Regions from separate parts of the Prescottella sp. R16 genome, predicted to be linked through region 3. Evidence: riboswitches for the same ligand, from Rfam matches in the RefSeq annotation. Region 3 holds a riboswitch; each other region holds the start of a gene.
The links. A riboswitch is a leader RNA that binds a small molecule or an ion and turns the genes downstream of it on or off. The one in region 3 is predicted to bind thiamine pyrophosphate.

Region 1 (7,798 bases), 290 kb from region 3:
GGTATCGCCGTCGGCGCCGACACCGACCTCATGGATCAGGCCTGGTGGTCGCCCGGTCTGACACACCCGGACGGGCGTTCGGCGTTCGCGCTGTGCTTCACCGGCGGCATCTTCGTCAACCAGGACGGCAAGCGCTTCGTCAACGAGTACGCGCCCTACGACCGTCTCGGCCGCGACATCATCGCGGGCATGGAGGACGGCTCGGTCACGCTGCCGTACTGGATGATCTACGACGACCGCGCGGGCGAGCGTCCCCCGGTGGGGGCCTCGAACGTCTCGATGGTCGAGACCGAGAAGTACGTCGACGCCGGCCTGTGGCACACGGCCGACACGCTCGAGGAGTTGGCCGCGAAGATCGGTATCCCGGCCGACAACCTGCTCGCGACGGTCGAGCGTTTCAACGCGATGGCCGCGAACGACGTCGACGAGGACTTCGGTCGCGGCGACGAAGCCTACGATCGCGCCTTCACCGGTGGCGGCCCGGCGCTCATCCCGATCGAGCAGGGTCCGTTCCATGCGGCCGCCTTCGGCATCTCCGACCTCGGCACCAAGGGCGGCCTGCGCACCGACACCGCGGCGCGCGTCCTCGACACCTCGGGCAACCCGATCCAGGGCCTGTACGCGGCCGGTAACACGATGGCCGCCCCCAGCGGCTACGTCTACCCCGGTGGCGGCAACCCCATCGGCACCTCCATGCTGTTCAGCCACCTCGCCGTGATGGACATCGTCGGCAAGTAGGCCGTAACGCACCCACGCGCCCCGCTGCCGGTTTCCCGGCGGCGGGGCGCGTGGCGTTTCGGCTGTTCGCCCGGCGGATCAGTTGTCGGTCACGGTGAAGCCCTTGCCGATCGGATTCGGCTGGGCGGCGATGCCGGCGAGGACGGCGCCGATGTCGATGAATTCGAACGGGCCGCGGACCATGCCGACGAGTCGGTCGCCGTCGATGTAGGCGGGGCCTCCGCTGTCGCCGCCGTTCGCGGCGACAGCGGAGGCGATCCGGGTGGCGGCCTGCGCGAGGACCGGGCCGCACGTGACGCCCGTGCGGGCGCCGGCCTTGCACAGGGTGCCGTCGAGGGTGGGAGTGCCGATGCCGTCGATCCGCACGTCGGGGCCGGTCGCGGACAGGACGATGTCCGGACTCAGGGTGATCACGACGTAGTCGATGCGCGGGTCGCGGTAGGCGATCGTGCCGATCGGGGTGCCGGTCCCGGACGGGCCGAACCGGTAGACGGCCGCGCCGTCCGGATAGTCGGCGGCGCCGCCCGCGGCGGTGGAGACGCAGTGCCCCGCCGAGAGGGCGATCTTGTTGCCGAGGATGTCGGTGCCGACGGCGCCGAGTGTGCAGTAGTCCGGCACCGCGCCCGGGTTCGCCGGACCCGCATCGGGTTTCGCGGTCCAGGCGATGCCGTTCGAGACGGTCCCGGGGCTGGGGGGTGCTGCCGCCGCCGACCGGGTGATCGCCAGGGCGGGGGTGAGTGCCGCGACGGCGACGAGTGCCGTCGACAGGATTCGCTGGACGGACGACGACCGATTGCCCATCGGGGATACCTCGTTACTGCGTACTGACCGGCGCGGGAAACGTCGCCTTCCGACGACTGCGCCGCAACAAAAGGGTAACGGGGATGTATCGATCCGTCGAGGGGCGGCAACGGGTGGTTCCGGATCGAGAGAACCGACCGTTTCCTATTGTGACGCAAGAGGTTTCGTGCGACGTGCGTGGTCGACGAGTTCCGGTGCTCCCTAACTGTGCACCGGGGTCGTGCGCCGCAGGAGCGCGATCAACTCGCCCTCGATCGCCGCGAACTCGGGGGACGTGACGATCGACAGGTCCCGGGGCCGGGGCAGATCGACGACGACGTCGCGGCGCACGGTCGCCGGCCGGTCGGACAGCACGATCACGCGGTCGGACAGGAACACGGCCTCACGGACGTCGTGGGTGATCATCAGTACGGTCCACCGGTCCTGGAGCCACACGTCCTGCAGCCAGGTCTGCATCTCGGTACGGGTGAGGGAGTCGAGAGCGCCGAAGGGCTCGTCCAACAGCAGCACCGGGCGGTCCTGGACGACGGTGCGCAGCAGGGCCGCGCGTTGCCGCATACCACCGGACAGTTCGTGCGGGCGCGCGTCCTCGAAGCCGGCGAGCCCGAAGCGGGGGAACAGTGCCGCCGCCCGGGCCCGGGCCTGCTTGCGCGGGATCCGCTGCACCTCGAGGCCGAGGGTGGTGTTGTCGAGGATCGAACGCCACGGCAGCAGCAGATCCTTCTGCGGCATGTGGGCGCACGTCGGGGCGGTCGCGGTGCCGGTATCCGCCGTCTCGAGTCCGGCGACGACGGCGAACAGGGTGCTCTTGCCGCAGCCGCTCGGCCCGATCACCGACACGAATTCGCCGGGCCGGACGGTCAGGTCGATGCCGTCGAGCACGCGGCGCGGGCCGAACGACTTGGTGACGGACGACAGGGCGACGATCGGCTCAGTCATGGCGGTGTCCTCCGGAGGTGTGACGGATCCAGGGCGCCACGACCCGCTCGATCGCGAACGTGCACAGGTACAGCGCGACGCTGATCGCCGCGGTCACGAGCACGGCCGCCAGCACGAGGTCGGTGCGGAACGAGTTCTTCTGCACGCTCATGTAGATGCCGAGCCCGGCGGTGGCACCGACGTATTCGGCGAACACCGCGCCGACGACGGCGTACGTGATGCCGATGCGCAGCGCGGTGAAGAACCGGGGGAGTGCCGACGGCAGCCGCACCAACCGGAACTGCTGCCACCGGGACGCGCCCATGCTGCGCAGCAGTGCGCCGGCGTCCCGGTCGGTGGACGCGAAGCCCTCGATCAGCCCGATCGCCATCGGGAAGAACGTCACGAGTGCGATCACGAGGATCTTCGGCAGCACCCCGAAACCGAACCAGATGATCATCAGTGGTGCGATCGCGATGATCGGCAGTGTCTGCGAGACCACGAACAGCGGCACGAGGGCCCGCCGCAGCCACGGGGAGAAGTCGACGAGGATCGCGAGCGCCCAGGCCACCACGAGCGACACCGCGAACCCGAGCAGCGTCACCTGCAGCGTCGCCCACGCGTGGACGGCGATGTCGTCACGGTGCGACCAGCCCTGACCGAGCACCCGGGCCGGTGAGGGCAGCACCTGCGGGCGGATCCCGCTGACGCTCACATAGATCTGCCACGCGGCGACCAGCAGCGCCGCGACGACGGCCGCGGGGAGCAGTCGGCGCGCGGTGCTACGCGAGGTACTCATCGGTGAAGTACGTCGACCAGTCCGGTTCGACGGTCAGCGGCGCGCCGTCCGGGCCGGCGAGCAGGCCGTGTCGGAACAGGAATCCGGAGTAGCCGGCCCACTGGTCGAGCCTCTGGGTACCGACCCGTCCGTCCGCGTCCAGCATGTAGTCGGCGGCGAGCATCCGCTGGCTCTCGCGGACGAGGGCCTCGTCGGTGAAGACACCCGGGTTGGCGTCGATGAGGGCCTGCGCGCCGCGATCGGGATCGTCGGCGGCCGTCTGATAGCCCCGTTGCAGCGCCTGCACGAATGCGCGGGCCTGCTCGGGATGCTCGGCGAGCCACTTCTCGTTGCCGTTGACGACGATCGCGTATGCGTCCGGGAAACCGAAGTCGGTGTAGTGGAAGTAGCGCATCGGGGTGCCGCGGTGCTCGGCCTCGATGCCCTCCCACGCGAAGTACGACACCGTGAAGTCGGCCTGCCCGCCGTACACCGCCTCGTACGCCGACGTGCCGAGCACGACCGTGTCGAAATCGCCTGTGCCGCCGTCGTTCCGGATCACCTGACGCAGCGTCTCCCGCTCGCCCGGATCGCCGAACCCGGCGTAGGTCCTGCCGTCGAGATCCTTCGGGCTCGCGAGGTCGGCCCGATCGGCCTTGACGCCGATGCCAGTGGCCCAGTGCTGCATCGGCGCGAGCACCGACACGGTCTGCGCGCCGGCGGCCCGGGCGAACGTCGCCGAGTCCTGGAAGCTGATCCCGAACTCGGCGTTGCCGGCGTCGACGAGGGTGTCGGGGGCGGTGTTGTTGTACGGCAGCACCTGCACGTCCAGGCCGGCGTCCGCGAACCAGCCCTCCTGCAACGCCACGAACAGACCGGTGTGGTTGGTGTTCGGCGTCCAGTCCAGGGCGAACCGGATCGTGTCGTCGGACTCGCCCGACGCCGTGCACCCGGTGAGAACACCCACCGCCGCCACCACGATCGCCGACGTCGCCAGGGCGCGGCGCAGCCGCGACATCGCGCTCACGACGCGGGCCACGGCTGCGGGTGCAGCGCGGTGTCCCAGAACAGGAACTCGTAGCGGGCCGCGTTCACGAAGGCGCGGATCATCGCGTCGCGCTGCTCACCGGTGGCGGCGTCGGCGGCCGCGTCCACCAACCGTCGTGCGGTGTCGACGGATTCGTGGAATGCCGGGTCGTCGTACGTGGTGACCCACTGCGCGTACGGGTGCGACGGATCGGCAGCGAGCACGTCGTGTGCGCTCGCGGCGAGACGTCGTCCGACGACGGCGTAGATCCAGAAGCACGGCAGCACCGCGGCCGCCCCCACCGGGTACGGTTCGGTGGCCGCGGTCGCCGTCAGATACGACACGTATCCGAGGCAGGCCGATGAATGTTGCAGTGTCTCAGTGCTTTCCGGGAGAAGTCCGCCGGAGAGCAGGTTCTCGTGCAGCTCCGATTCGACGACGGCGGCCGTCGCCGCCGACGTCGCCCAGAACGCCGAGGTCTGCGGGTCCGGGGACTTGGCGGCGAGCAGCGCGAGCGCCTTCGCGTACTCGGCGAGATACAGCGAGTCCTGCTCGATGTAGGTGCGGAACACGTCGAGCGGCAGCGTGCCGTCACCGAGCCGCCGCAGGAACTCCATGTCGTCGATCTCGGCCCGCAGGGACGCAGTGCGCTCCCACAGCAGATCGGTGAAGCGTCCGCCGTCGGCGGATGCAGGGGTGGATACAGATATGTCGTGGACAGGCGTCGTCATCGCCGTGACATCCCTTCGTCAGCATTACCTGAGCAGGTTCTCCGGGTGTGATCTCAGCCCCGCTCTGTGCGGAGCACCCCGTGTCGGTGAACGAGCCGACCATAGCACCGCCGGATTGGTACGTTGGCAGACGGCAGCCCAGGGGGCCGGTGGGCACCCGGAAGGTCAGGAGGTCGGGCCGTGGAACCAGTGGACGTACTCGACGCCGGCCGCTCCGAGCGGCCCGGCACGGTCGTCGCCGACACGACGTACGGCCCGGTTCGCGGGCACGGTGACGGCGCCGTCGTCGCCTGGAAGGGCATCCCGTACGCCGCGCCTCCGGTCGGCGACCTGCGGTTCCGCAGCCCACGGCCGCCGGAGCCGTGGAGCGACGTCCTCGACTGCGCGGTGTTCGGGGCGATGGCGCCGCAGGGACACGACACGTCGGTACCGCTCGATCCGTCGATGCGGATCGACGAGGACTGCCTGACCGTCAACGTGTGGGCACCGCCCCCGGACGGTGAGCCGCGTCCGGTGATGGTGTGGATCCACGGCGGCGCGTACTGCCTGGGCTCGTCGGCGCAGGCCGTCTACGACGGTCGCCTGCTCGTCGAACGCGGCGACATCGTGCTCGTGACGTTCAACTACCGGCTCGGGGCACTGGGTTTCCTGGATCTGTCGTCGCTGTCGACGGCGAACCGGACATTCGAGTCGAATCTCGGGTTGCGGGACCAGATCGCGGTCCTGGAGTGGGTACGCGACAACATCGCGGCATTCGGCGGCGACCCGGGTGCGGTGACACTGTTCGGGGAGTCGTCGGGCGGCGGATCGATCACGACGCTGATGACGGTGCCGCGGGCCGAGGGCCTGTTCCATCGGGCCATCGTGCAGAGCCCGCCCGCGACGTCGGTGTACGGCGCCGAGCGGGCTGCGACCGTCGCCCGCCGCTATCTGGAACTGCTGGACCTGCCGGCCGAGGGGGCCGGGGACCTGATCGGTATGCCGGTCGACGACCTGGTGAAGGCTGGGGACCTGCTCGTCGACGAGATCCCCACCCGGGTGCCGGGCACGCTCGCGATGGCGCCCGTCGTGGATCGTGATCTGGTGCCGCACTACCCGGTGGCGGCATTCCAGAAGGGGCTCTCGCACCGGATTCCGCTCATCATCGGCTCCAACAAGGACGAGGCGTCGATCTTCAAGTTCATGCGCTCGCCGCTGCTGCCGGTCAGTTCGGAGGCCGTGCAGCAGATGTTCACGGGGCTGGCCGAGGACAACCCGGATCTGTCGCCGGAGCGGCTCGCCGAGATCGCCGCCGCCTACCCGGATGCGACGAAATCCCGTGGGGTACTGGCGCTGTCGCGGGACGCGGCGTTCCGGATGCCGGTGCTGTGGGTGGCCGACGCGCACAGCCGGCACTCCCCGACGTGGATGTACCGGTTCGACCACGCCACCCCGATGCTCAAGGCGGCGCGGGTCGGGGCGGGGCACGCCACCGAATTGCCCTACGTGTTCGGCAATTTCGGCACCCTCAACCCCGACCCGACGTTCTGGCTCGGTGGCCGCAAGAGCACACTCGAGGTGGCGGGACGCGTGCAGCGCCGCTGGCTCGCGTTCGCGCGGCACGCCGTTCCCGCAGCCCTCGACGGGTCCAAACACTGGCCCCCCTACACCGAGGGCACCCGGTCGACGCTGCTGATCGACAACCACGACAGCGTCGTCGTCGACCCCGACCACGACATGCGGATCGCGTGGGGGGACGAGGTGATGGGGTTCAGCTGAACTGGATCAGTGCCCGGTCGGCTCGATGCCCAGTTTCTCGTACGCGGCGGTGCACAGCGCGACCACCTCGACTCGGATCGACGGCCGGTCGGTGACCTCACCGATCCACGGCACCCGCACGGTCTTCTCGACGCCGTCGACGGTGACGGTCCACTCGCCGGCCGCGGTGTCGAGCCCCGTCATGCGGGCATCGGTGGCGGTCGGCTCCGCGAAAGCGCGGACGATGTGCAGGTTGTCGCCGGTGTGGTCGTCGTTCATGTGCTTGGTCACGGCGGCGACGACGGCGGCATCGAAGGTAGTCATGACGGTGAGCCTAACCTCACTGTCGGTGGCTTCCGGTCGGCGTCCAGTTCCCGCAGCACCGGCAGCGTGAAACACACGGCGGCAACGGCCACGACCGGCACGGCGAGGACGAAGAACGTGGTGCGGACACCGAGCTGATCGATGAGCGGTCCCGCGAGCAGGAATCCGAGTGGCCCCGCGGCATAGGCGGTGGAGGTCATCACGCCGACGACGCGTCCGCGCATGTGCTCCGGACTGCGGGTCTGCATGGCCCAGTTGGCGATCGGGCCGACGGGCCCGTACACGAGGCCGATCGCGACGGACAGTGCCAGCAGCACCCACAACGGAGGGAGGAATGCCATGCCGAGCATGGACAACCCCAGGCCGCTGACCGCGATCAGCATCAGGATGCGGCGCTGGAGAAAGGGCGCCAACGCGCCGTAGGCGAGGGCTCCGACCAGCCCGCCGACGCTCATCGCCATCAGCACCCAGCCCAGTTGGGCGGGTTCGTTGCGGTCGGTGAAGTACTTGGGGAACAGCACCGATTCGATCGGCAGGTACAGCGCGACGATTGCCATGTCGACGAGGGCGAGGGTGCGCAGCAGGCGGTCGTTCCACACGAACCGCAGGCCCTCGAGCGTGCCCGTCCACATCGATTTCGGCCGGGTCGCGTGGTCGGGGCGACCGGCATGTTCGAGGCGCAGGAACGCGATCGTCACGATCGACAGCACGAAGCAGACGGCGGTGACCCACAGCGTGCTCTCC
Region 2 (7,798 bases), 1.9 Mb from region 3:
CCACGTCGAGGCCGTCGTAGCCGCCCGCGTCGCAGCCGGACGCCTCCCCCGGCGGCACCGGCACCAGCCGCGCGGTCAGGCCGCCCGGCGGGGTGGACGGCGAGTACCCGAGTGCCGTCACCGGCACGTCGCGGCCGGCCACCCGCAACTGCTCGGTGTGCACGGTGAACGTGTCGACCGTGAACTCCGGTGTGTCCACATCGAATCCGGCGTCCTCGAGCTGCCCGACGACATAGTCGACGCTCGCGTCGTAGCCGGGTGTCCCGACGGCCCGGTTGCCGTCGTGCTCGTCCGCGATGCGCTGCAACTGCTCCAGATCACCGAACGCCGCGCCGAGGTCGACGGCCGCGGCCAGGCCGGGCCCGTCCACGGGCGCGTCGACGCCGTCGGGGTCGCTGCACCCGGTCACCAGCCCGGTCACCAGCAGCAACCCGAGGATGCCTGCCGCCACGGTGCGCATGCCGCGACGGTACCGGACGACGAAGCGCCCGACCGGAAATCGATTCCGGCCGGGCGCTTCGTGGCTCAGTCGTGTCCTCAGGCGTCGCGCTTGTTCACGACGACGAGGGACGCACCGAAGACGATCGCGACGAACACCGCGAAGTAGAGCAGCCCGCCCCACGGCCCCCAGTGGAAGCTGCCGTTCCCGCTGCCGCTGAGGAAGTGGGACGCATTGTTGAACGGCCCGAACTCGACGAAGTAGTGGCCCACCTTGGGGATGAGGGTGCCCATGCTCTCGAGGACGAGCGGCCACAACAGCAGCAGCGCGATGGCGCCGGCCGACTGGCGCAGCAGCGTACCGACCCCGACCGCGAGGACCGCCAGGAGCGCGTAGTAGATCGGGATGCCGAACAGTTCGCGGAGGCTGTCGCCGTCCGACAGCGACAGCGACAGGCCGGACATGGCCTGCGCGACCAGGAACGACAGCAACGCGATGACGAGGCCGAGCACCGCGGCGACGACGGCGAGCAGCAGGGCCTTGCCGCCGATGACGCGGGTGCGGTCGGGGATCGCCTGGAACGTGGTGCGGATGACCCCGAACCGGTATTCGGTGGTGACGGCCAGCGCCGCCATGATCATGATCAGCATCGACCCGAACTGGGCGGCACCGAGTTGGGTGAAGGCGACCGAGAACTCGCCCATCGAGTCGTCGCCGTCCCGCAGCATCGCCTTGAACGCGACACCCATGATCGCCGCGAAGCCGACACTGACGGCTACCGCGATGAGGCTGCACCAGATCGGCGACTTGGTGGATGTGAGCTTGATGCGCTCGGCATTCAACACGCTCATCGGAGCGCACCTCCCTGGGTCTGCGGAACAGTCTGCGCGTGGTACTGGACGTCGTCGCCGGTGAGCTTCATGAAGGCCTCCTCGAGCGAACCGCGCTGCGACGACAGTTCGTGCAGCACGATGCCGTTGGCGCCGGCGAGTGTGCCGACGTCCTCGGTGCGCGCCCCGGACACCAGCAGCGCCGGCTGGTGGTCGGTACCCGCATCGACCCGGACCGTGAGACCCTGCCCGGCGAGAAGCCCCTGCAGTGCCTCGAGTTGCGGGCTGCGCACCCGCACCGACGATTCGGAGGCCCGCTCGACGAAGTCCCGGACGCTGGTGTCCGCGATGAGGCGGCCACGGCCGATCACGACGAGATGTTCTGCGGTGAGCGACATCTCGGACAGCAGATGGCTCGATACGAGGACGGTGCGCCCCTCCGCGGCGAGGCTCTGCATGAACGTGCGGATCCACACGATGCCCTCGGGGTCGAGACCGTTGACGGGCTCGTCGAACAGCAGCACCTTCGGGTCGCCGAGCAGCGCACCGGCCAGACCGAGTCGCTGCGACATGCCGAGCGAGAATCCGCCGGCCTTCTTTCCGGCCACCTCGGTGAGCCCGACCAGACGCAGCACCTCGTCGACCCGTGACTTGGGCAGCGAGTTCGCGGCGGCCATCCACTGCAGGTGCGCCTTCGCCGACCGGTTGGGGTGCACCCACTTGGCGTCGAGCAGCGCGCCCACAGTGCGCAACGGCTGCTTCAACCGGTGGTAGGGCACACCCCCGATCGTTGCGGTACCCGACGTCGGCGCGTCGAGACCGAGGATCATCCGCATGGTCGTCGATTTGCCGGCACCGTTCGGGCCGAGGAAGCCGGTGACGATACCCGGCTTCACGGAGAACGTGAGATCGTCCACCGCTTTCGTCGACCCGTAGGTCTTCGTCAGTCCCCTCACTTCAATCATGGGGACCACTCTGCCCGAAACATCCCCTCCCGCGCATCGGACCACGGTCGATTCCAGGGTCATCCCCGAGGATGACCCGACCCTGACCCCGACCCCGAGACTCCTCGGGGTCGGGGCGGTCCCGGACCCGGGACGGGTCAGACGCGGATCATGCCGTCCGGCATCGTCACATCGGTGAGGTCGGCGCCGGAGACGTCGGCGGTCTCGAGCACCGCGCCGGTCAGATCGGCGTGCGCGAGGTACGCCCCCGAAAGTCTGGCCCCGGTGAGATCGGCGTCCTCGAGATGCACCCCGGTCATGTACGCCCCGGACAGGTCGGCGCCCGCCAGGTTGGCGCGCGCCATGTACGTCGACGTCAGGAACGACAGCGTCAGGACCGCGCCGGTGAGGATCGCATTGGTCAGGTACGCGTTGGTGAAGTCGGCGTCCGCGGCGACCGCCCCGGTGAGGTTGGCACCCGTCAGGTTCGCACCGCCGAGTTCCGCGGACCGCAGGTCCGCCCCCGACAGATCGATGCCCGCCATGTTGGCGCCCGTCAGGTTCGCACCGGCGAGATCCGCACCGGACAGGTTCAGCCCGTGCAGATCCGGTGCGTCGGGCAATTCGTCCCGCCGGGCGTTCCACGCCACGACATCCGAGCGCAGCAGGTCGAGGAGATCGGTACTCAACGTCGTCATGGCAGGCCCTCCCGGCACTGGAACCAACGGAGCAGACGCTTCCGAGCCTAACCCGAAAACCGCGAAACCGCGCCGACCCTGCGAGTTCGGCGCGGTTTCGCGGGTCGGCTCACATCGGGGACGACGCCTGCGCCCAGAACCGCTTGGGGATGCGTCCGGCCCGGCGGGCCTCGTGGCCGGCGACGACGGCGGAGCGCATCGCCGACGCCATGAGCGCCGGATCCTTCGCCCGGGTGACGGCGGTCGCGAGCAGGACCGCGTCGCACCCGAGTTCCATCGCCAGGGTGGCGTCGCTCGCGGTGCCGATCCCGGCGTCGAGGATCACCGGGACGTTCGCGGCCTCGACGATCATCTCGATGTGGTGCGGGTTGGAGATGCCCAGGCCGGTGCCGATCGGCGAGCCGAGCGGCATGACGGCGGCGCAGCCGACGTCCTCGAGGCGCTTCGCGAGGACGGGGTCGTCGGTGGTGTAGGGCAGCACGACGAACCCGTCGTCCACCAACTGTTCTGCGGCGCTGACCAGTTCGATGGCGTCGGGCAGCAGGGTGCGCTCGTCGGCGATGACCTCGAGTTTCACCCAGTCGGTTTCGAGGGCCTCGCGGCCGAGTTGCGCGGTGAGCACGGCCTCGGCGGCGCCGCGGCAGCCCGCGGTGTTGGGCAGCGGTGCGATGTCGAGGCGGCGCAGCAGGTCGATCACGCCGGTACCACCGGCCGCGTCGATGCGGCGCATCGCGACGGTGGTCAGTTCGGTACCGGACGCGACGAGCGCTTCCTCGAGGACCGCGAGGTTCGCGGCGCCACCGGTGCCCATGATCAGTCGGGAGCCGAACACCCGTCCGGCGATCGTCAACTTGTCCATGTCAGCCACCCTGCACCGCCGTGAGGATCTCGATTTCCCAACCGCGGCCGACGTTCTCGTTCCAGCGTCCACGCGGGAACACCGCCCCGTCGACGGCGACGGCGATACCGCGCTGCGGCAGGTCCAGTTTCTCCAGCAGATCCGTCACGGTCAGCGGACCGTCGAATTCCCGGTCCTCGCCGTTGACGGTGATCCCGATCAGCTCACTCATTCCAACCTCGCTCATGCCATCATCACACGTGAAAAACGTTCGGGGGAAGCAGCTTCCGCCTCCTGCAGAGGCGCGCCGTCCAGGATCGCGACCACCGCGTCGGCGGTCAGCGGTGTCATGAGGACACCGTTGCGGCCGTGCCCGGTCGCGAGGACCACCCGATCGGACGCCCGGCCGACGATCGGCAGGTTGTCCGGGCTCATCGGCCGCAGACCGGCTTTCGCCTCGTACAGCTCGTACTCACCGATCGCGGGCATCAGCGCCTCGGCGTCGGCGATGAGGTCGCGCACCCCGGCGACCGTGACCTGGGTGTCGTAGCCGTGTTCGTATTGTGTTGCGCCGACGACGATTCCGTCGGCCCGTGGCACGAGGTACGACGGCCGCCCGTGCACAGTACCGCGGATGGTGCGGCTCGGTGCGGGGGTGACGCCGGGGCGGGCACGCAGCCGCAGGATCTCCCCCTTGACGGGGCGCACCGGTAGTCCCGGCCACAGCTGCGCGGCGTGCGATCCGGCGGCGAGTACCACCTGGTCGGTGGTGAGCTCGTCGAGGTCGGTGACCGAACGTTCGACCAGTTCGACGCCCGCTTCGACGGCCGCGGTCCGCAGCGCCTGCACGAGCAGCCGGTTGTCGACGGCCTGTTCGGTGGGGGCGTGCAGCGCCAGCCGGATGCCCCGTCCCAGCGACGGTTCGAGTTCCCGGATCTGCGCCCGGTTCAGCACCGCCAGCTCGTGGCCCTGCGCAGCCGCGAATTCGGCGATCGTGTGCAGGTCGGCGGCGTCGGCGGCGTCGAGTGCGACGGTCAGCGAATCGTCGGACGTGAACAGCCGTACGCCGGCGATGCGTTCGAGTTCGCCGCCGAAGTCGGGCCACCGCTGCAGCGACGCCGCCCCGAACGCGAGCGCGGCCTCCTCACCGGGCCAGCCCTCGGACAGGGGGGCGAGCATGCCGCCGGCCACCCACGACGCGCCCGAACCGATTGCGGGGTCGTACAGGGTCACCGTCCACCCACGGCCCGCAGCCCGCCACGCGACGGACAGGCCGACGACACCGCCGCCGACGACGGAAAGGGTTCGAGTCACTGTTTCCACCTCACTCCCTGCGCCGGCATGATCCGGATCAGGTATGACGGTCGGGACCGGCAGGTCCCCTCTCAGCCCCGCGCACCGATATCTGCGCTCCTGGGACTCCCGTGTTGATTCGTCCGCGGTAAAGACTACCGTTCGACGTGTGGAAGCCTCCGACACACACTTCACCCCGCGGGAACGCCTCTCCGGCGCTCGCCTGTACCTGTGCACCGATGCCCGCCGCGACACCGGCGACCTGGCGCAGTTCGTCGACGCCGCCCTCGCCGGCGGTGTCGACATCGTCCAGCTCCGGGACAAGGGGTCGGCGGGCGAACGCGAGTTCGGCCCGCTCGACGTGAAGGAAGAGCTGGCGGCGCTCGCGGTGATCGGGGCGGCGACCCGTCGGCACGGTGCGCTGCTCGCGGTCAACGACCGCGCCGACATCGCGCTCGCGGCGGGCGCCGACGTCCTGCATCTGGGGCAGAACGATCTGCCGGTGCACTATGCGCGGCGAATCGTCGGCCCCGACGTGGTGATCGGCCGGTCCACCAACAATCGGGCGCAGGCGAGCCTGGCGGCGATCGAGGACGACGTCGACTACTTCTGCACCGGCCCGGTGTGGGCGACGCCCACCAAGCCGGGGCGGACGGCGTCGGGCCTGGACCTGGTGCGCAGCACCGCCGACGCGGAGCCGACCCGGCCGTGGTTCGCAATCGGCGGCGTCGACGAGGAGCGGCTGCCGGAGGTACTGGCGGCGGGCGCGTCCCGCATCGTCGTGGTGCGGGCGATCACCGCCGCGGACGATCCGGAGGCCGCCGCGCGGGCGCTGTCGGACGCCCTGCGCGGCTGACCTTCGGGTCAGCAGTCTCCGGTGATGCCCTTGTCGACGGCCTTCTCGATGAGGTCGCGGCTCTCGGCGGGCATGTCCTCCCACGTCGCGGTGGAGGGGTCGAGGGTCGGCTGGCCGACGGCCTCGGCCTGCTGGTTGTAGGCGGCCACCCACACGCCCGAGTTGGACTTGAGTTCGCCGAGGAACTCGTCGCCCTTCGCGGCCCGGTCGAAGGACTCGCCCGCGGTCTCCGCCTGCTGCTCCGACACGTCGAGGTAGGTCAGGACCTGCGTGCACATGGCCGAGACGGCGGTGTCGAGGAGGTCGTCGCCGGTCGATTCGGCGGCGGCGGGCCGGTCGGCGGACGTGGTGGCGGGGTCGGCGGCCTCCTCGCTGTTGCTGCATCCGGTGAGGACGAGCACGGCGGCGGGGACGACGGCGATCAGGTGGCGCATCTTCATGCCGGACATGGTGACAGGCCGTCCGAGTCAGGCGTCCGACGGGTACCTACCGACCGGTGTTCTCCCCCGGAAGGCGATCGCGGCGGTCCCGATCAGGATCGCGACGTAGAGCAGCGGGTAGACGTTGACGAAGATCTTGGTGAACGTCCACCACGGGGGGTACAGGAACAGGCCCACCACGACGACGTGCTCGTCCCACCGGTAGGGCCAGGCTCCGGCGGCGAGGTAGACGACGAGCGCCGCCGCCCACCAGCGGGGATTGTTCGCGGCGCGGTGCACGATCCACACCAGCAGCGGTACCAGCCACACCCAGTGGTGGCTCCACGAGAACGGTGACACGGCGGCCGCGGTGAGGCCGGCGAGAGTCACCGCGAGGAGTCGTTCCCCGCGGGCGTGCAGCCGCACCACGATCCACATGCTGACGGCGACGACGACGGCCGAGCACACCAGCCACAGCAGCACGGGGGCGTCCCGGCCCAGCACGTGGGCGATGGCTCCGCGGATCGACTGGTTCGACGGGTGCGTGTCCGGGGCGATGCGGGTGGATTCGAAGAACGTCTTCGTCCAGTACTGGCGGGAATCGTCCGGCAGCAGCAGCCAGCTCACCCCGACCGTCGCCGCGATCGTGACGACGGCGACGGCGGCGGCCCGCCATCGACGCAGGACGAGGTAGTAGAGGACGAAGTAGGCGGGCGTCAGTTTGATGCCGGCGGCGATACCGATTCCGACGCCCTTGAGCCGGCTGTGGTCGCCGCGGGAGACGTCCCACAGCACGAGCGCCAACAGCACCAGGTTGATCTGCCCGTAGAACAGGGTGGTGCGGACGGGTTCGAGGAACGTGCACGCGAGTGCCAGCAGCCCGGAGGTGGCCACCGTCGCCCCGGTGACCCGTTCACCGAGCATCCGCCGGCACGCCACCACGATCACGGCCAGCAGCGCCAGGTTCGCGGCCATCCAGATGTACTTGTCCGAGTCGAGGGGCAGCAACCCGAACGGCAGGAACACCAGCGTCGAGAACGGGGTGTACGTGTAGAGCAGGCCGTAGACGACGGGCTGGGTGTACAGCGGCAGATCCGCCATGACGTGCCGGGCACCGTCGCGGTAGACGTCCAGATCGGTGCCGCCGGCGAAGATTCCGATCTGCGGTGCCCACGGCGACACGGTCGTGAACACGAGCACCACCGACACGATCGCCCACAGGGCGAGGACGACGGTGTGACCGACGCGGCGTGGCGTCGGCCGGTCGTCGGTCGTCCCGGACTGCAACGAACCCTCGAACAACCTCGGCCCCCTCGTCGATCTGCCCGACCAGACTAGGCAACGATCCGTCGCCGCGGCGGCGCGGGTACCACGGAGTGAGATCCACCGTGCGCCGCAACACGTCCGGACGCCGACCTCCCCGGCGACGGGGGCTTCGCTCACTACACTCGCCCCGAACGGACCGTCCCACCTGCACATCC
Region 3 (7,798 bases):
GAACGTCCAGGACCCATCGGGCGTAGTCGGTGATCGGATCGGCCGACACGTCCCCCGGACCAGCCGTGCGGGCCGGATCCAGTTCGAGCCACGTCCGCATCCGCTGCGACGCCCACTCCCCCGGCGGAATCCCGTGCAGCCGTGGGGAACACGCGAATGCCGCGATCAGGGCGGGACCGACGGAGTGCAGCACGCCCCACCGCCTCGCGACGTCGTCGCGGTCGGCTCCGGCGTCGACGCTGACCTGGACGGCGGCGGTGTTGCACATCATGAGCTTGCCGAACGGACCGATGCTCTCGAAGCGGTCCTCCATGGCCCGGTAGCGGGGCAGTCGCAGCAGCCGGTGCGCGCGCCGACCGGCGTCGGCGGCCACCGAGATCATGCTGATCGACCGGGCCGCGAGCAGGTCCTGCAGGACGGATTCGTCGGAAGCGAGAGCGTCGCACAGCGCCGCGGAATCAGGGTGTGGCGCGCTGGAGAGTTCGATCTGACCGCCGGGTTCGACGGTGACGAGACTGCCCGACGGCAGGGGCCGGGCGGGGGAATCGGGGACCAGGGAACGGGGCGCATGGGGGCCGAGAGCGGCGGCGATCGCACCGAGGTCGGGGCGGGCGGAATCCGGTCCGTCGCACGCCGTGAGCCATTCGACCTCGGCACCGATCAGCCGCGGCGGACCCAGTTTGAAACACACCCCGCCGATGTACGCTTCGGCCGCCGGCCGCGAGGTGAGGCCGGCGGACGGTGCTGCGACAACCATGCGATCCTCCCCTCGGGAGTGGGCCGGTGTGTTCTCCTCGACAGTAGGACGCCCCTCGAGGTGTCGCTACCGGAGAGGGGAAATGCCCGAATGCTCGATCTGAACCGACTGCGCCGGGACACCCCCGGCTGCCGCGACAGGGTGTTCCTGGACAGCGCCGGCTCGTCCCTGCCACCGCAGCCGGTCCTCGACACGGTGATCGGCCACCTGCGCCGGGAGGCGGAGGTGGGCGGCTACGTCGCGGCCGACGAACGCGCCGACGCCCTCACCGCCGTCCGGACGTCGGTGGCACGGCTGATCGGTGCGGCGCCCGGCGAGGTCGCGCTCGTCGACAGCGCGACCCGCGCCTGGAACACGTTCGTGGGTGCGGTGCCGTTCGCGCCGGGTGACCGCATCCTGGTCTCCCAGGTGGAGTACGCGAGCAACGCGATCACCGCACTACGACGCGCCCACGACACCGGTGCCGTCGTCGAGGTGGTGCCGAGCACCCCGGACGGTCGGATCGATCTGGGCGCGCTCGACGATCTGTTCGACGAACGGGTCCGGCTGGTGTCGCTGGTGCACGCCCCCACCAACGGCGGTCTGGTGAACCCGGTGCGCGAGGTGGTCGAGATCGCGCACCGGTACGGCGCACTCGTGCTGCTCGACGCGTGCCAGTCGGTGGGTCAGATCCCCGTCGACGTCACCGAACTGGGTGTCGACGCCCTGTCGGCGACGGGCCGCAAATGGCTACGTGGCCCGCGCGGCACCGGATTCCTCCATGTCCGGGACGAACTCGTGGCGCAACTCGAGCCGACGTCACTGGACCTGCACAGCGCCGAGTGGACCGGCCCCGGCACGTACCGCCCCGCATCCGACGCCACGCGCTTCGAGTTGTGGGAGTACGACGTCGCGGCCCGGCTCGGTCTCGGCGCTGCCGTCGACTACCTGCTGGACATCGGAATAGATGCTGCCGCAACGGCGATCGCCGACCGGGCCGGGAAGATCCGCCGCGGCCTCGACGCCGTTCCCGGCGTGACCGTCCGCGATCTGGGTACCGACCGCAGCGGCATCGTGACGTTCACCGTCGACGCCGCCGACCCGCACACTGTCCGAGATCTCCTGGCACGACAGCAGATCACCGTGACCGTCAGCGGACGGTCCTCGACGTTGCTCGACATGAGTGCCCGCGGCCTCGACTCCGTCGTCCGGGCGTCGCCGCACTACTTCGTCTCCGACGACGACCTCGACCGGTTCCTGACCGCCGTCGCCGGGATCCGCTGACGGCGTTCCCACTGTCCGGGAACTGCCTGCCGTTCACCCCCGCCGTCGTTCCATGATCTGGGTCACACGTTTGTTCGACTCAATCAGGAGAGGACGCCCACATGGCCACTGCCACCCCTATTTCCCCGATTTCCGCCGATCAGATCACCGAATGGACCTACGAGGCGGACGTCGTCGTCGCCGGCTTCGGCGTGGCCGGGGCGGCTGCCGCGGTCGGCGCAGCCCAGAACGGCGCCGACGTCCTGGTGCTCGAGCGCACCGGCGGCTGGGGCGGCGCCGCGGCGATGGCCGGCGGCTTCATCTACATGGGCGGCGGTACCCCACTGCAGAAGGCGTGCGGGTTCGAGGACACCGTCGACAACATGAAGGCTTTCATGAAGGCCGCGCTCGGCCCGGGCACCGACGAGGCGAAGATCGACGCCTACTGCGAGGGCAGTGTCGACCACTACCACTGGCTGGTCGACGAGTGCGGGGTTCCGTTCAAGGAGAGCTTCTGGGGCGAGCCTGGCTGGGAGCCGCCGGGCGACGACGGCCTGCAGTACACGGGTGGCGAGAATGCGGCCCCGTTCAACGCGACCATCCCGCCCGCACCGCGGGGCCACGTCCCGCAGATGCAGGACAAGCACGTCAGCTCCGAGAAGGGCGGCGGCTACATGCTCATGAAGCCGCTCGTGGATACAGCCAAGGCGTTGAACGTGCGCTCCGAGTACGACATGCGGGTGCAGACCCTGATCGTCGACGCGGACGGACGGGTCGTCGGCGTGCAGGCCAAGCAGTACGGCAAGGACGTCGCCGTCCGCGCCCGCAAGGGTGTCGTCCTCGCGACCGGCAGCTTCGCTTACAACAACCAGATGCTCGAGTCGTTCGCGCCGAAGATGGTCAACCGTCCGGCCGCCTCGATCGAAGAGCACGACGGCCGCTCCATCCGCATGGCGCAGGCCCTCGGCGCGGACCTCGCACACATGGACGCCGCCGAGGTCGCCTTCTTCTGCGATCCCCAGCTGTTCATCCGCGGCATCCTCGTCAACGGCCGCGGCCAGCGCTACATCAACGAGGACACCTACCCGGGCCGCGTCGGGCAGGCGACGCTGTACGAGAACCACAACGAGGCGTTCCTCGTGATCGACGAGGCGGCGTACGAGGAGGGCATGACCCGCCCGACGTCGAGCCCGCAGCTGCGTCACCAGCCCAAGTGGGTCGCCGAGACCGTCGAGGAACTCGAAGCCGAGATGGGGCTGCCCGCGGGTGCCCTGCAGGCCACCGTCGACGTCTACAACCGGCACGCCGAGAACGGCGAGGATCCGCTGTTCGGCAAGAAGACCGAGTGGGTCAAGCCGATCGGCTCCCCCGTCGCCGCGATCGACCTGCGCGGCATGACCGGCGGCTTCACCCTCGGCGGCCTGCGCACCAACACCGACTCCGAGGTGCTGCACGTCTCCGGTGAGCCGATCCCCGGCCTGTTCGCGGCCGGCCGCTGCACCTCCGGCGTCTGCGCCGGTGGCTACGCGTCGGGCACGTCCCTCGGGGACGGCAGCTTCTTCGGTCGTCGCGCCGGAATCGCCGCAGCCCGCGGCTGACCGGGGCCGGAGCTGACAGGGGCCGCGTCGTCCGGTAAGGTGTTTCGAGTTGTCTCGGCGAGGGAACTGCGCGCACCGCACAGTCACCGTGATCGACGCGGCCACGGCTTCGTAGAGCTTGCGCTCCGGTCGTTCGTGTCCGTCCGCCCTCGCCGCGACGAACGACTGTTCAACGAAGATCTCACGCGAGTTGTAGGAGCCGTTTTCATGTCCGACGAGAATCGTCTCGTAGCGTCCGTCCGCACCGAGTTCGGTAAGGGTGCCGCCCGTCGCGCCCGCCGTGACGGTCAGGTTCCCGCCGTGCTGTACGGCCACGGCACCGACCCGCAGCACCTGAACCTCCCGGCCCGGGAGTTCGCCGCGATCCTGCGTGCACACGGCACCAACGCCGTCCTCACCCTCGATGTCGACGGCACGGAGCAGCTGGCGCTGACCAAGTCGGTCGTCGTCCACCCGATCCGCCGCCACATCGAGCACTCCGACCTGCTGATCGTCAAGAAGGGCGAGAAGGTCTCGGTCGAGGTCCCGATCGTCATCACCGGTCTCCTCGCCCCCGGCGGCCTCCTCAACGAGGAGATCTCGACCGTCAAGCTCGAGGTCGAGGCCCTGCACATCCCCGACTCGATCGAGATCTCGGTCGAGGGCGCCGAGGTCGGCGCACAGTTCCTGGCCGGCGGCCTGACGCTGCCCCAGGGTGCCACCCTCGCCGACGACGCGGATCTGCTGCTCGTGAACGTCGTCGCCGCACAGGCTGCCGAGCCGGCCGCCGAAGAGGCCGAGGCCGAGGCCTGATCGCCTTCCCCCGCTTCACGCACAGCGGCGTGCCGAGCCCCGTTCGGGCTCGGCACGCCGCTGTCGTTCGGAAAGGACACCTGCAGCTGTGAGTGACGAGACCGGTACCGCGATCGTCGTCGGACTGGGCAATCCCGGACCCCAGTACGAGAAGACCCGACACAACATCGGCTTCATGGTCGCCGACGTTCTCGCGGGACGGGTCGGCGGCAAGTTCAGCGCCCACAAGCGCAGCGGCGCCGAGATCGTCCAGACCCGGCTCGCCGGCCGCCAGGTGATCCTCGCCAAACCGCGCACCTACATGAACCTGTCCGGCGGCCCCGTCGCCGGGCTTGCCCGCTTCTTCTCCGTGAAACCCGACTCCATCGTCGTCGTCCACGACGAACTGGACCTCGACTTCGGCACCGTCCGGCTCAAGCAGGGCGGCGGTGAAGGCGGCCACAACGGGTTGCGTTCGATCAGCAAATCCCTTGCCACCAAGGACTATCTGCGGACCCGCGTCGGCATCGGCCGGCCCCCCGGCCGCCAAGATCCCGCCGACTACGTCCTCAAACCGTTCTCCAGTGTCGAACGCAAGGAACTCGACCTCGTCTGCGAAGAAGCCGCCGACGCCGTCGAACTCGTCCTCCAGCTCGGCCTGGAAGCGGCACAGAACCGGCTGCACTGAGGCTGTCGCACACATACCGTGTTCCCCACTCCCCGGAATCCCCGCCACCTCGACATGCGCGAACTCGCCCCGAGGGGCCGGAACCGGCGGTGGCAAACAAGATCAGAACAGGTAACCTGACCCCAGGACTCGACACGGGGTGCCGTTCATCGGCTGAGAGAACACCCGTCGAACCTGATCTCGATCATACGAGCGAAGGGATGCCGAGCCGTCGACGGTTCGGTGCCGTCGAGGTCACGCAACCCTTCCCTATCCTGGGGAAGGAACACCATGCACATCAACGAACACCTGGTCCTCGTCACCGGAGCCGGCCGGGGCCTGGGCCGCCACATCGTCGAAGCGTTCGCCGACGAAGGCGCTGCCGTCGTCGTCAACTACCGTTCGAGCGCGGACAACGCCCGTGAAATCGCTGCGACGATCGGCGCGGACCGTGCCGTCGCGATCGCTGCGGACGTCACGGATCGCGCACAGGTCGACGCCATGTTCGCAACCGCTCGTGAGTATTTCGGGCGTCCGGTGACCACCGTGGTCAACAATGCGCTGCCGGATTTCCTGTTCAACGGGGATGCGCGGGAGAAGGCCGACAGGATCGGTGGAGAGGCGTTCACCGCCCAGTTCGACGGCATCGTCAAGGGTGCCGTGAACACGATCCAGGCCGCCGTCCCGGGCATGCGTGAAGCCTCGGGCGGATCTGTGATCAACATCGGCACCAATCTGTTTCAGCATCCGGTGGTGCCCTACCACGACTACACGGCCGCGAAGGCCGCGCTGCTGTCGTTGACACGCACCTTCGCCGCGGATCTCGGACCCGACGGCATCCGCGTCAACATGGTGTCGGGCGGGCTGCTGCGCACCACGGACGCATCGGCCGCCACCCCGGAAGCGGTGTTCGATCTGATCGCGTCGTCGACGCCGCTGCGCAAGGTGACCACGCCCGCCGACATCGCGGCCGCGGTCCTGTTCTTCGCCTCCGACTGGGCCCGGGCGGTCACGGGACAGAACCTGGTGGTCGACGGCGGCCTGGTGATGAACTGATGGCCGAGCAGCGCACCCTGCACCTCAACGCGTTCCTCTACGGTGTCGGGCATCATTCGGCGGCGTGGCGGCACCCGGATTCGTGCGCCGAACGGATCGGCGACATCTCCTTCTTCGAAGAGCTGGCCCGCACGGCGGAGCGGGGACACCTGGACGCGGTGTTCTTCGCCGACGGTCACAGCGTCGACCCGGAGTACACGGCCGGCACCACCTGGTTCCTCGAACCGTTGACCGCGCTGGCGGCGATGGCCCGAGCCACCGAGCGGATCGGCCTCGTGACCACGGTGTCGTCGAGTTTCTACACCCCGTTCCATGCGGCCCGACTACTCGCATCGCTCGATCACATCAGTTCCGGGCGGGCCGGGGCGAACATTGTGACGTCGATGTTCGACACCGAGGCACGCAATCACGGTTTCGACCGGCTACCGGACCACGAGGAGCGTTATTCTCGCGCCGAGGAGTTCATCGACGTCCTACTGGCACTGTGGGATTCGTGGGGCGAGGACGCGCTGGTGATCGACCGGTCGTCGGGCCGCTATCTCGATGCCGGCGACATCTCCCGGGTCGACCACCGTGGCCGGTTCTTCCGCGTGGACGGGCCGTTGACGGTGCCGCGGTGCGTGCAGGGCCGGCCGGTGTTGTTCCAGGCGGGGGCCTCCGATGCCGGGCGCACGCTCGCAGCACGGCATGCCGAGGCCGTCTATTCGGTGGCGTGGGATCTGCCTGCCGCAGTGGAGTACGCATCCGATGTGCGGGCCAGGATCGCTGCTGCGGGACGTGATCCTCGGACCGTGGCGATCCTGCCGGGCTTGGTGACCTACGTCGGCCGCACCGAGGAGGAGGCGCTGGCGAAGAAAGCGGAACTGGACGCCCTCCTCGACGTGGATGCGGCGATCGCGCAGCTGGGAGTGTTCACCGGCCAAGACTACACCGGGCACGATCTCGATGCGGCAGTGGCGGACCTGCCTCCCGTCGAGGAGTTCACGGGCCCGCAGGGCCGCTACTCGACGGTGCAGCGGATCATCTCCAGTAGGCGTCCGACCCTGCGGGAACTGTTGGGCTATCTTGCGGCGGGCGGCGGCCACGCCACGATGATCGGGACGCCGGAGACGATCGCCGACCGGATCGAGGAATGGTTTCGGTCGGGGGCGTGCGACGGCTTCAATCTGATGTGCCCCACCTACCCGGCGTCCCTCGACGATTTCGTCGACCTGGTGGTTCCGGAACTGCAGCGCCGCAACCTTTTCCGCTCCGAATACCCTGGCACGACACTCCGGGACAGCCTGGGCTCGGGTAGGCCGACCGTCCGGTGACCCGGAGACTGCTCGTAGCAGCCTCCGCTACGAGCAGTCTCCGGGTTCGCCGTTGCGGCAGTCCCGCTACGGGGTCGGCATCAGCTCCTGCGGGGTGACGCTGTCCGGTTCCGGATCGGAGACAGGTGCGGGCGTGGCGGGTTTCGAGGACGGTGTGGTGCTCGAGCTGCTGTCGAGGCCGTCACCGATGTCACCGATGATGCCGACGAGGACGAGCAGTGCCGCGACGGCCGAAGCGATCACGACACCCTTGCGGATCGGCTTCCTCGGCGCCGGTTCGGGTGGCGGGGCGAACGCGGCCGCGGTGTCACCGGCGAGGAACGCTTCGTGCCCGGCCTGGGCGCGGGCGGCAAGGGCAGCGGCATCGGCTTCGGTGCGGGCACGGCGGTCACGG

Region 1: another riboswitch for thiamine pyrophosphate. It lies ahead of Q5696_RS07050 (TenA family protein); the one in region 3 lies ahead of Q5696_RS05680 (3-oxoacyl-ACP reductase).
Region 2: another riboswitch for thiamine pyrophosphate. It lies ahead of thiO (glycine oxidase ThiO); the one in region 3 lies ahead of Q5696_RS05680 (3-oxoacyl-ACP reductase).

The regions. Positions count from the first base shown of each region.
Region 1 is NZ_CP130943.1:1,484,818-1,492,615, forward strand. Features, by position in the region: gene Q5696_RS07025 (FAD-binding protein) at 1-738, shown strand, start outside; gene Q5696_RS07030 (chymotrypsin family serine protease) at 817-1,539, opposite strand; gene Q5696_RS07035 (ABC transporter ATP-binding protein) at 1,741-2,478, opposite strand; gene Q5696_RS07040 (ABC transporter permease) at 2,471-3,256, opposite strand; gene Q5696_RS07045 (ABC transporter substrate-binding protein) at 3,240-4,253, opposite strand; gene Q5696_RS07050 (TenA family protein) at 4,259-4,993, opposite strand; TPP riboswitch at 4,987-5,084, opposite strand; gene Q5696_RS07055 (carboxylesterase/lipase family protein) at 5,183-6,751, shown strand; gene Q5696_RS07060 (DUF2470 domain-containing protein) at 6,758-7,054, opposite strand; gene Q5696_RS07065 (MFS transporter) at 7,051-7,798, opposite strand, start outside.
Region 2 is NZ_CP130943.1:3,825,442-3,833,239, forward strand. Features, by position in the region: gene Q5696_RS17965 (M20/M25/M40 family metallo-hydrolase) at 1-460, opposite strand, end outside; gene Q5696_RS17970 (ABC transporter permease) at 538-1,290, opposite strand; gene Q5696_RS17975 (ABC transporter ATP-binding protein) at 1,287-2,234, opposite strand; gene Q5696_RS17980 (pentapeptide repeat-containing protein) at 2,372-2,911, opposite strand; gene Q5696_RS17985 (thiazole synthase) at 3,021-3,770, opposite strand; gene thiS (sulfur carrier protein ThiS) at 3,772-3,996, opposite strand; gene thiO (glycine oxidase ThiO) at 3,993-5,072, opposite strand; TPP riboswitch at 5,061-5,185, opposite strand; gene thiE (thiamine phosphate synthase) at 5,212-5,898, shown strand; gene Q5696_RS18005 (hypothetical protein) at 5,907-6,338, opposite strand; gene Q5696_RS18010 (glycosyltransferase 87 family protein) at 6,366-7,619, opposite strand.
Region 3 is NZ_CP130943.1:1,198,538-1,206,335, reverse strand. Features, by position in the region: gene egtA (ergothioneine biosynthesis glutamate--cysteine ligase EgtA) at 1-757, opposite strand, end outside; gene Q5696_RS05700 (aminotransferase class V-fold PLP-dependent enzyme) at 848-2,020, shown strand; gene Q5696_RS05695 (FAD-dependent oxidoreductase) at 2,122-3,597, shown strand; gene Q5696_RS05690 (50S ribosomal protein L25/general stress protein Ctc) at 3,805-4,389, shown strand; gene pth (aminoacyl-tRNA hydrolase) at 4,478-5,056, shown strand; TPP riboswitch at 5,182-5,274, shown strand; gene Q5696_RS05680 (3-oxoacyl-ACP reductase) at 5,327-6,091, shown strand; gene Q5696_RS05675 (LLM class flavin-dependent oxidoreductase) at 6,091-7,404, shown strand; gene Q5696_RS05670 (hypothetical protein) at 7,471-7,798, opposite strand, start outside.